One region of the Catenuloplanes niger genome, then DNA from elsewhere that is predicted to be linked to it. Evidence: riboswitches for the same ligand, from Rfam matches in the RefSeq annotation. Region 1 holds a riboswitch; the other holds the start of a gene.
What was found. A riboswitch is a leader RNA that binds a small molecule or an ion and turns the genes downstream of it on or off. The one in region 1 is predicted to bind thiamine pyrophosphate.
Positions count from the first base shown of each region.

Region 2: it holds a riboswitch for thiamine pyrophosphate, as region 1 does, so the genes downstream of both, J2S44_RS11045 (ECF transporter S component) here and J2S44_RS15520 (thiamine phosphate synthase) in region 1, are expected to answer to the same signal.

Region 1 covers NZ_JAVDYC010000001.1:3,575,771-3,580,327, reverse strand. Annotated here, with positions in the region: gene J2S44_RS15525 (ABC-F family ATP-binding cassette domain-containing protein) at 1-1,150, shown strand, start outside; TPP riboswitch at 1,281-1,393, shown strand; gene J2S44_RS15520 (thiamine phosphate synthase) at 1,389-2,126, shown strand; gene thiO (glycine oxidase ThiO) at 2,123-3,352, shown strand; gene thiS (sulfur carrier protein ThiS) at 3,343-3,537, shown strand; gene J2S44_RS15505 (thiazole synthase) at 3,543-4,310, shown strand; gene J2S44_RS15500 (thiamine phosphate synthase) at 4,307-4,557, shown strand, end outside.
Region 2 covers NZ_JAVDYC010000001.1:2,551,798-2,556,354, reverse strand. Annotated here, with positions in the region: gene J2S44_RS11055 (energy-coupling factor transporter transmembrane component T family protein) at 1-727, opposite strand, end outside; gene J2S44_RS11050 (ABC transporter ATP-binding protein) at 736-2,127, opposite strand; gene J2S44_RS11045 (ECF transporter S component) at 2,128-2,715, opposite strand; TPP riboswitch at 2,791-2,900, opposite strand; gene J2S44_RS11040 (permease) at 3,053-3,994, shown strand; gene J2S44_RS11035 (TIGR03943 family putative permease subunit) at 3,991-4,557, shown strand, end outside.

The DNA.
Region 1 (4,557 bases):
GAAGCGGTTCGCGCTGGAGCTGCTGCTCCGCGGCACCGACGAGGTGCTGCTGCTGGACGAGCCGGACAACTTCCTGGACGTGCCCGGCAAGCGTTGGCTGGAGGCGCGGCTGCGGGAGTCCGGCAAGTCCGTGCTCTACGTGTCGCACGACCGCGAACTGCTCGCCCAGACCGCGGACCGGGTGGTGGCGGTCGAGGGCGGTGGCGCGTGGACGCACCCGGGCGGGTTCGCCAGCTGGCACGCCGCGCGCGGCGCCCGGCACGAGCGGATGGAGGAGGCGCGCCGGCGTTGGGACGAGGAGCACGTCAAGCTGCGCGAACTGGTCCTCACGCTGAAGAACAAGGCTGCGTTCAACGACGGGCTGGCGTCGCGTTACCAGGCGGCGCAGACCCGGTTGCGCAAGTTCGAGGAGGCCGGGGCGCCGCCGCTGCCGCCGAAGGACCAGGAGATCGCGATGCGGCTCGGCGGCGGGCGCACCGGTAAGCGCGCGATCGTGTGCGAGCAGCTGGAGATGGAGGGGCTGACGTACCCGTTCGACCTGGAGGTCTGGTACGGCGACCGGGTCGCCGTGCTCGGTGCGAACGGCACCGGCAAGTCGCACTTCCTGCGGTTGCTCGCGCGCGGCGGCACCGACCCGGAGCCGGACGCCAAGCCGATCTCCGGCGTGGTCCTGGAGCCGGTCGCACACGAGGGTGTGGCCCGGCTCGGCGCGCGCGTGCGCCCCGGTCACTTCTCGCAGACGCACGACCGTCCGGAGCTGCGCGACCGTACGCTGGTCGAGATCCTCTGGCGCGGTGACGAGCACCGCTCCGGAATGGACCGGCACGGCGCGATGCGGGTGCTGAACCGGTACGAGCTGGCCGCGCAGGGCGACCAGGTCTTCGGCACGCTCTCCGGCGGCCAGCAGGCACGCTTCCTGGTGCTGCTGCTGGAGCTGTCCGGGGCCACGCTGCTGCTGCTCGACGAGCCGACCGACAACCTCGACCTGGCCTCAGCCGAGGCGCTGGAGGAGGGCCTGATGGCCTTCGACGGTACGGTCCTGGCCGTCACGCACGACCGCTGGTTCACCCGGTCCTTCGACCGGTTCATCCTGTTCCAGGGGGACGGCGAGGTCGTCGAGACGCCGGAGCCGGTCTGGGACGTGGCCTGATCGGACACTCGCACGGAGACGTCCGCGCGCGTGATCATGAACCAGCGCGCGCGGTGAGGCAAGGGTGATGAGCGCTGTGTCACGGGGCTTTACGTCTGCGTAATCGTCGGCGTATGGTCGGCGACGAACACAACAACCCCACGGGAGTCCGGTGCACCGGGCTGAGAGGGGGGCTGCCGCAGCCCCCGACCGTCGAACCTGATCCGGATCATGCCGGCGCAGGGAGGATGTGGACGATGTGGACGCAACCCTAGGACGACTGCATCTCATCACCGACACCCGGCTCGGGCGCGACCCGATCGGCTGTGTGCGGGCCGCGCTGGCGGCGCACGCGGCGGCCGGTGCCGACGTCCGGGCCGTCACCGGGCCGCTCGTCGTGCAGGTGCGGGTCGAGGACGACGCCACCGATCTGGACGCCTACCACCTGGCCGTCCGGGTCCGTGAGCTGTGCGCGGCGGCCGGCGCGACCTGCCTGATCAACGACCGGCTGCACGTGGCGCTCGCGGTGGCCGCGGACGGCGGGCACGTGGGTGCGCTGGACCTTCCGGTCGCGGCGGCGCGCCGGGTGCTCGGGCCGGGCGCGATCCTCGGTGCCACCGCGCGGACCGCCGGCGTCGCGCGGACCGCGGTCGCGGACGGAGCGTCCTACCTGGGCGTCGGGCCCTGCTACGCGACGACCACGAAGGACGGGCTGCCCGCACCGCTCGGGCCGGCCGGCCTGGCGGCGGTCACCGGCGCGGTGCTGGTGCCGGTGGTCGCGATCGCGGGCGTCACCGCGGCCCGGGTGACGGAGGTCCTCGCGGCCGGCGCACACGGCGTGGCCGTGGTGGGCGCGGTCAGCGGCGCGGCCGACCCCGGGCGTGCGGTGACGGAGCTGCTGCGGGAACTCGCCGGCGCCACGAAGCGGGAGCACCGAATCGGGGACGAGCGGGGGCACCGGGCCGACGGCGAGCCGGCGCGGGACGGTGTGCGATGAGCGGGCAGCGGCGGGCCGGCCGGGCCGAGATCGGCATCGTGGGCGGCGGGCCGATCGGGCTGTCGATCGCCTGGTCCTGCGCCCGGCGCGGCCACGACGTCGCGGTCTACGACGACGCCACGCCGACGACGCCGACCCCGGTCACGCCGGACCGGGCCGGCCACGTCACGCCCGGGACCGCCGGTGACCACGCGACGGCCACGGCCGGTGGCACGGCGGCCGACATCGACGGACGAGCGGCGGTCGGCGGGGTGAACGGGGCCTGGGAGGTGGCGGCCGGGATGCTGGCGCCGATCGGGGAGGCCTACTTCGGTGAGGCCGAGCTGACCGGGCTGCTGGTGGACTCGGCCGCGCGCTGGCCGGCCTTCGCCGCGGAGCTGGAGGCGGCGGCCGGGACCGACGTCGGGTACCGGGCCGAGGGCACGCTGGCGGTGGCGCTGACCGCGGACGATCTGGCGGTCGCGACCAGGCTCATCACGTACCAGCGCGATCTGGGTCTTGCCGTTGATCCGCTGACGCCGTCGGCGATGCGCGCGCACGAGCCGGTGCTGAGCCCCCGGGTACGCGGCGGCGCGCTGATCTCCGGGGATCACCAGGTCGATCCGCGCCGGCTGACCGTGGCGCTGCGGATCGCGGCCGCCCGGGCCGGCGTGCGGTTCGTCCGCCGGCGGGTCGCGGACGTGTCCGAGGTGTACGCGGACCGGGTGGTGGTCGCGGCCGGATGCGGCACGGCGGCGCTGACCGGCCTGCCGGTGCGGCCGGTGCGTGGCGAGGTGCTGCGGCTGCGCGCACCGCACCGGGAGCCCGGCTTCACGCACGTGATCAGGGGGTACGCGGACGGCCGCGAGGTCTACCTGGTGCCGCGGCGTGACGGCGAGGTGGTGGTCGGCGCGACCGCGCACGAGCGGGCGGACGACGACGTGACCGCGGGCGCGGTGCTGCACCTGCTGCGCGCGGCGACCGACCTGATCCCGGAGATCGAGGAGTACGCACTGGTCGAGGCGCAGTCCGGCGCGCGGCCGGGCTCGCCGGACAACCGGCCGATCCTGGGGCATTGGACGGCGGGGAGCCGGGAGGTCGTGGTGGCGGCCGGTCACTACCGGCACGGGATCCTGCTGACCCCGGTCACCGCGGACCTGATCACGGCGCTGCTGCTGGACGGCACGGCGCCGCCCGAGGCGTTCGCGGCGGCGCGATTCACGGAACGGAGGACGGCGTGCGCGTGACGGTGAACGGTGACGAGCGTGACCTGGCGGGCACGGTCGCGGACGCGGTGGCGGAACTGACCGGCGCGCATCGGGGCGTGGCGGTCGCGGTCAACGGTGAGGTGGTGCCGCGCGGGCGGTGGGCGGAGACGCCGCTGTCCGACGGGGACCGCATCGAGGTGCTGAGCGCGGCGCAGGGCGGGTGAGGACGATGGACTTCGTGGTGGGCGGCGAGCGGTTCGGCTCGCGGCTGATCCTGGGTACCGGTGGCGCGGCCAATCTGGACGTGCTGGAACGGGCGATCAAGGCGTCCGGCACCGAGATGGTGACGGTCGCGTTACGCCGGATAAATGCGCAGAAATCATCGGACGGGCTGCTGGACGTGGTGGCCCGGACCGGCGTGCGGCTGCTGCCGAACACGGCCGGCTGCCGGACCGCGGCGGAGGCGGTGAAGCTGGCGCACCTGGCCCGCGAAGCCTTCGACACCGCGTGGATCAAGCTGGAGGTGATCGGTGACGAGCGCACGCTGCTGCCGGACGGCGTCGAGCTGGTGCCGGCCGCGGAACGCCTGGTCGCGGACGGGTTCACGGTCCTGCCGTACACGAACGACGACCCGATCCTGGCCCGTCGCCTCGCGGACGCGGGCTGCGCGGCCGTGATGCCGGCCGGCTCGCCGATCGGCTCCGGCCTGGGCATCGGCAACCCGCACCACCTGCGGCTGCTGCGCCAGGCCGTGGACGTGCCGGTGATCCTGGACGCCGGCGTCGGCACCGCGTCGGACGCGGCGCTCGCGATGGAGCTCGGCTGCGACGCGGTGCTGCTGGCCACGGCCGTGACCCGCGCGGAGGACCCGGAGCGGATGGCGACCGCGATGCGCCTGGCGGTCGAGGCCGGTTTCCTCGCCGCGCACGCGGGCCGCATCCCGCGCCGCTTCCACGCGCTCGCGTCCACCCCGGACGAGGGGCGGCCGGACCTGTGAACGTCATCGTGGTGACGGACCGGGCACAGGCGTCGCACGGTCTCACCGCAACCATCAGGGCGGCGGTCGACGGCGGCGCACGCTGCGTGCTGCTCCGCGAGAAGGACCTGCCCGCCGCTACCCGACGGGGGTTGGCGGACGAGTTGCGGGCGATCCTGGCGCCGGCCGGCGGACGGCTGATCGTGGCCGGGCCGGACCCGCTCGGCGGCGACGCGGTGCACCTCAGCGCGGCCGACCCGGTGGCGCC
Region 2 (4,557 bases), 1.0 Mb from region 1:
CGGCGACCATCAGGAGCGCGTCCGGGTACCGGAAGGACTGGCGGCGGGCGACGGTCCGGGGCGTCCGCGCGTCGAAGCCCCGCGCGTCCATCGCGGTGGCCAGCCGCACGCCCCGCCGGATCGCGCCGACCAGCAGCGCGAACGCGGCCGACACGAAGATCCGGACCGCGGCGGCCGGGTTGCGGCCCGCGTCCACGCCCCGCGCCCGGCGGGCCGCGGCCAGCGTCCGCCACTCGTCCGTCAGCAGCGGCACCATCCGGAACGCGGCGAGCGCGCCGATCGCGAACCGGGGCGAGATCCGGGCGTTCTGGATCAGCGCGTCGGCCAGGTCCGTCGGGTCCGTGGTGGACAGCACGATCAGGCCGGGCAGCGCGATCGCCACCACGCGCAGCGCCATGCCGAGCGCGGTCCACAGCACGCCGGTGGTGAGCAGCACCGGCCCGGCGTCCAGCAGCACGGTGCCGGACCGGTCCGCCGCGAACAGCAGCAGCGTGACCAGCGTCCCGGCGATGCTGAGCAGCAGCGGCGCGGCCCGGCGCAGCAGCGCCAGCGGGCGGACGCCGAACAGCGGCAGCACGGCGAGCTCCACCGCGACCGCCACGGCCGGGGCGACCGGGTCCAGCGTCGCGATCAGCGGCAGCGAGAAGAGCAGTGCGGCGGCGAGCTTCGCGGCCGGGTTGCGCCGGGCCAGGACCGGCGTCGCGCGGCGCTCGACGCCGCGCTCCACGGTCCCGGTCACCGGCCGGCCCCCAGCGTGGTGACCTCGTCCGCGAGCACGGCGACCACGTCCGGGTCGTGGGTGACCGCGACGATCGCGGCGCCGTCGGAGTCGCGCAGCGCGGCGAGCAGGTCGATCAGTTCGATCCAGGTGCGGCGGTCCTGGCCGAACGTCGGCTCGTCCAGGACCAGCACGGCCGGGCCGGCGGCCAGCGCGGTCGCCACGCTCAGCCGCCGCGCCTCGCCGCCGGAGAGCGTGAACGGGTTCGCGCCGGCCAGCCGGGTCAGCCGCAGCCGCTCCAGCAGACCGTCCACCACCGCGGTCACGTCCGCGGGGGAGCGGCGTTGGCGGCGCGGGCCGAGCGCGAGCTCCTCCCGGACCGTACCGGTGACGAACTGGTGCTCCGGGTTCTGGAAGACCGAGCCGATCCGGCCGGCCAGCGCGGCGGCCCGCCACCGGTGCGGCGGGCGGGACGCGTCCGGCCCGGCCAGCGCGGGCGTGGCCCGGACCGCGCCGCTGTCCGGGGCGAGCAGACCACCGAGCAACCGGGCCAGGGTGGACTTGCCGGCGCCGTTGGGGCCCAGGATCGCGTGCACGTGCGCGCGCCGGATGCCCAGCTCGGCCAGGTCCAGGCGGCCGTGCACCGAGACCCGGTCCGCGCGGAGCACCTCGTCACCGGCCGGGTGCCCGGCCCGCCGGGGCGCGATCGGGTGGCCGGGCACCCAGATGCCGGCCTCGGCCAGCGTGGCGCCGTGCTCCGCGAAGACGCGGTCCGGCGGCCCGTCCGCGAGCACGCCGCCGCCCGCGGCCAGCACCACCACGCGGTTGATCAACGGCAGCACCTCGGCGACCCGGTGCTCGACCACGATCAGCGCGGCGTCCGGGTCGAGCGCGCGGGCCAGCGCGTCACGGATCAGCGCGGCGCCGGCCGGGTCCAGGTTCGCGGTCGGCTCGTCGAGCAGCAACAGCGCGGGCCGGATGGCCAGCACGCCGGCCAGCGCGAGCCGCTGCGCCTCACCGCCGGAGAGCGCGGCGGTCGGCCGGTCGCGGCCGTACGGGAAACCGGCCAGGTCGAGCGCGCGGTCCACCCGGGGCCAGATCTCCGGGCCGGGGACGCCCAGGTTCTCCAGGCCGAACGCCACGTCGTCGCCGCTGCGGCTCATCACCAGCTGGGTCTGCGGGTCCTGGAAGAGCAGCGCGGCACGCTGCGCCTCGACCACGCCCTCGGACTCGCCGGAGTCCTCCGGCAGCAGCCCGGCCAGCGCGGCCAGCAGCGTGGACTTGCCGGCGCCCGAGGCACCGAGCAGCAGTACGCGTTCGCCGGCCTCGACGGTCAGGTCCAGGCCGCGCACGGCCCAGTCCCGCCGGCCGGCGAACCGCCACCCGAAACCCCGGACGTCGGCGCGCATCTAGACCCGGCTCCGGTCCCGCCCGGCGGGGAACCGGTCGAGGACCCCGGTCGCGGCCAGCGCCCGGGCCAGGACCCAGGAACCGGCCCCGGCGATCACGCCCGCGCTCAGCACGGTGATCACGATCATCGGGATCCGAAACCCGACCAGCTCGGTCGCCGCGTAGTAGGCGAACGTGTCCCAGAGCGCGGCCGCGAGCCCGGCCAGCAGCCCGGACAGCACCGCGACCGGCAGCCGGAACGAGCGGTAGCCGACCGCGAGGAACGCCAGCTCCGCGCCGAGGCCCTGGACCAGGCCCTGCGGGATGACCGTGGTGCCCCAGGTGTTGCCGAGCAGCGCGGAGATGATCGCGGCGAGCGTCTCCGCGTAGAGTGCGGCGCCGGGCTTGCGGATGATCAGCCCGGCCAGCACGCCCGGGACCAGCCAGACGCCGTAGAGCACCGCCTGCGCGGGCGGGAAGAACGCGAAGGCGGCCTCGGTGCCGCCCCACACCAGGCCCCAGGCCCAGAAGACCACGCCGAACGCGGCGGCGATCACCGAGGCGACGACGATGTCGACGGTGCGCCACCTGTGTGAGGTGTTGCTCATGATGAATTGCCCCCTGAACACGATGGGGGGAAGACGCGCGCCACGGGTCCGGCGGACGGACCCGTGGCGCGGCGATGGAGTGGAAGACCGAACTCCCTGCGCTGGCATTACCCAGATCAGGTGGTTGAGGGTCTGCGGCGTCGCCCGCCGCACTCTCAGCGCTGTGCGCTCCCCTGTCGGATATGAAGTTGTCTCGCTGACGCTACCTCAGGGTGACCGGCCGGTTCCCGCTAGGGTTGTCGACGTGACGCAGACCTTCTCGGGCGACGGGATCGACTGGTCGGCACCGCCACCGCCCGATCAGAAACCGCCGCGGCGCAAACCGTTCGGCGGCCGGATCGGGTCGGTCGAGGTGCTGGCCGTGCTGCTGGTGCTCCTGGTGATCTTCCGCAACCCGCTGGGCGGCCTGATCTCCGCGCCGGTCCTGCAGACCTGGACCACGGTGTTCGTCTCCGTGATGGTGCAGGCGGTGCCGTTCCTGGTCTTCGGCGTGCTGCTCTCCGCCGTGATCGCGGTCTTCGTGCCGCGCTCGTTCTGGGCGCGCGCGCTGCCGAAGCACCCGGCGCTGGCGGTCCCGGTCGCCAGCGCGGCCGGTGTGGTGCTGCCCGGCTGCGAGTGCGGGTCCGTGCCGATCGCCGGGTCGCTGATCCGCCGCGGTGTCACGCCGGCCGCCGCGCTCGCGTTCCTGCTGGCCGCGCCCGCGATCAACCCGATCGTGCTGATCGCCACCGCGGTCGCGTTCCCGAACAATCCGGAGATGGTGGTGGGCCGCGCGCTCGCCAGCCTGATCGTGGCGATGCTGATGGGCTGGCTCTGGCTGCGCCTCGGCAAGGCCGACTGGATCAAGCTGCCGCACCGGCCCGACCTCGACGGCGTCTCGAAGATGCAGGCGTTCTGGGCCGCCACCCGGCACGACATCGTGCACGCGGGCGGCTTCCTGGTGATCGGCGCCGCGGCCGCCGCCACGATCAACGTGGTGGTGCCGGAGGCCTGGCTGCAGAGCCTCGCGGAGCAGCCGGTGCTGGCCGTGCTCGCGCTGGCCGTGCTCGCCGTGCTGCTCTCCATCTGCTCCGAGGCGGACGCGTTCGTGGCCGCCTCGCTCTCCCAGTTCTCGCTCACGTCGCGGCTGGTGTTCCTGGTGGTCGGCCCGATGGTCGACCTGAAACTGATCTCGATGCAGATCGGCGTCTTCGGGCGCCGCTTCGCCACCCGGTTCGCGCCGGCCACGTTCGTGACGGCGGTGCTGGTGGCGACCGGTGTGGGGATGGTGCTGCTGTGAACCGTCAGGCACAAGCGGTGATCATGCTGCTGTTCGGTGGCGCGATCCTCAAGGCGTCGATCGGCGATCTCTATCTCCGCTACGTCAAGGAGATCCTCCAGCCGTTCCTGATCGCCTCGGCGCTGCTGCTGATCGCGGCCGGCGTGATGACGCTCTGGTACGACCTGCGCAACCCGGCGGGCGAGCACGACCACGAACCGGACGACGGCCACGGGCACAAGCACCACGAGCCGCGCGTCGGCTGGCTGCTGATCCTGCCGGTGCTCGGGCTGCTGCTGGTCGCGCCGCCCGCGCTCGGCGCCTACGCGGCCGGGCAGTCCGGCAGCGCGCTCGCCGGGCAGCAGGCCGAGTCCGACTATCCGGCGCTGCCCGAGGGCGACCCGGTCGAGGTCACCATGCTGGACTACGCGTCCCGGGCCGTCTTCGACGAGGGCAAGTCGCTGACCGACCGGCGGCTGCTGCTCACCGGCTTCGTCACGCAGGGCCCGGACGGGCAGCCCATGCTGGCCCGTATGATCCTCAGCTGCTGCGCCGCGGACGGCCGGCCGATCAAGGTCGGGCTG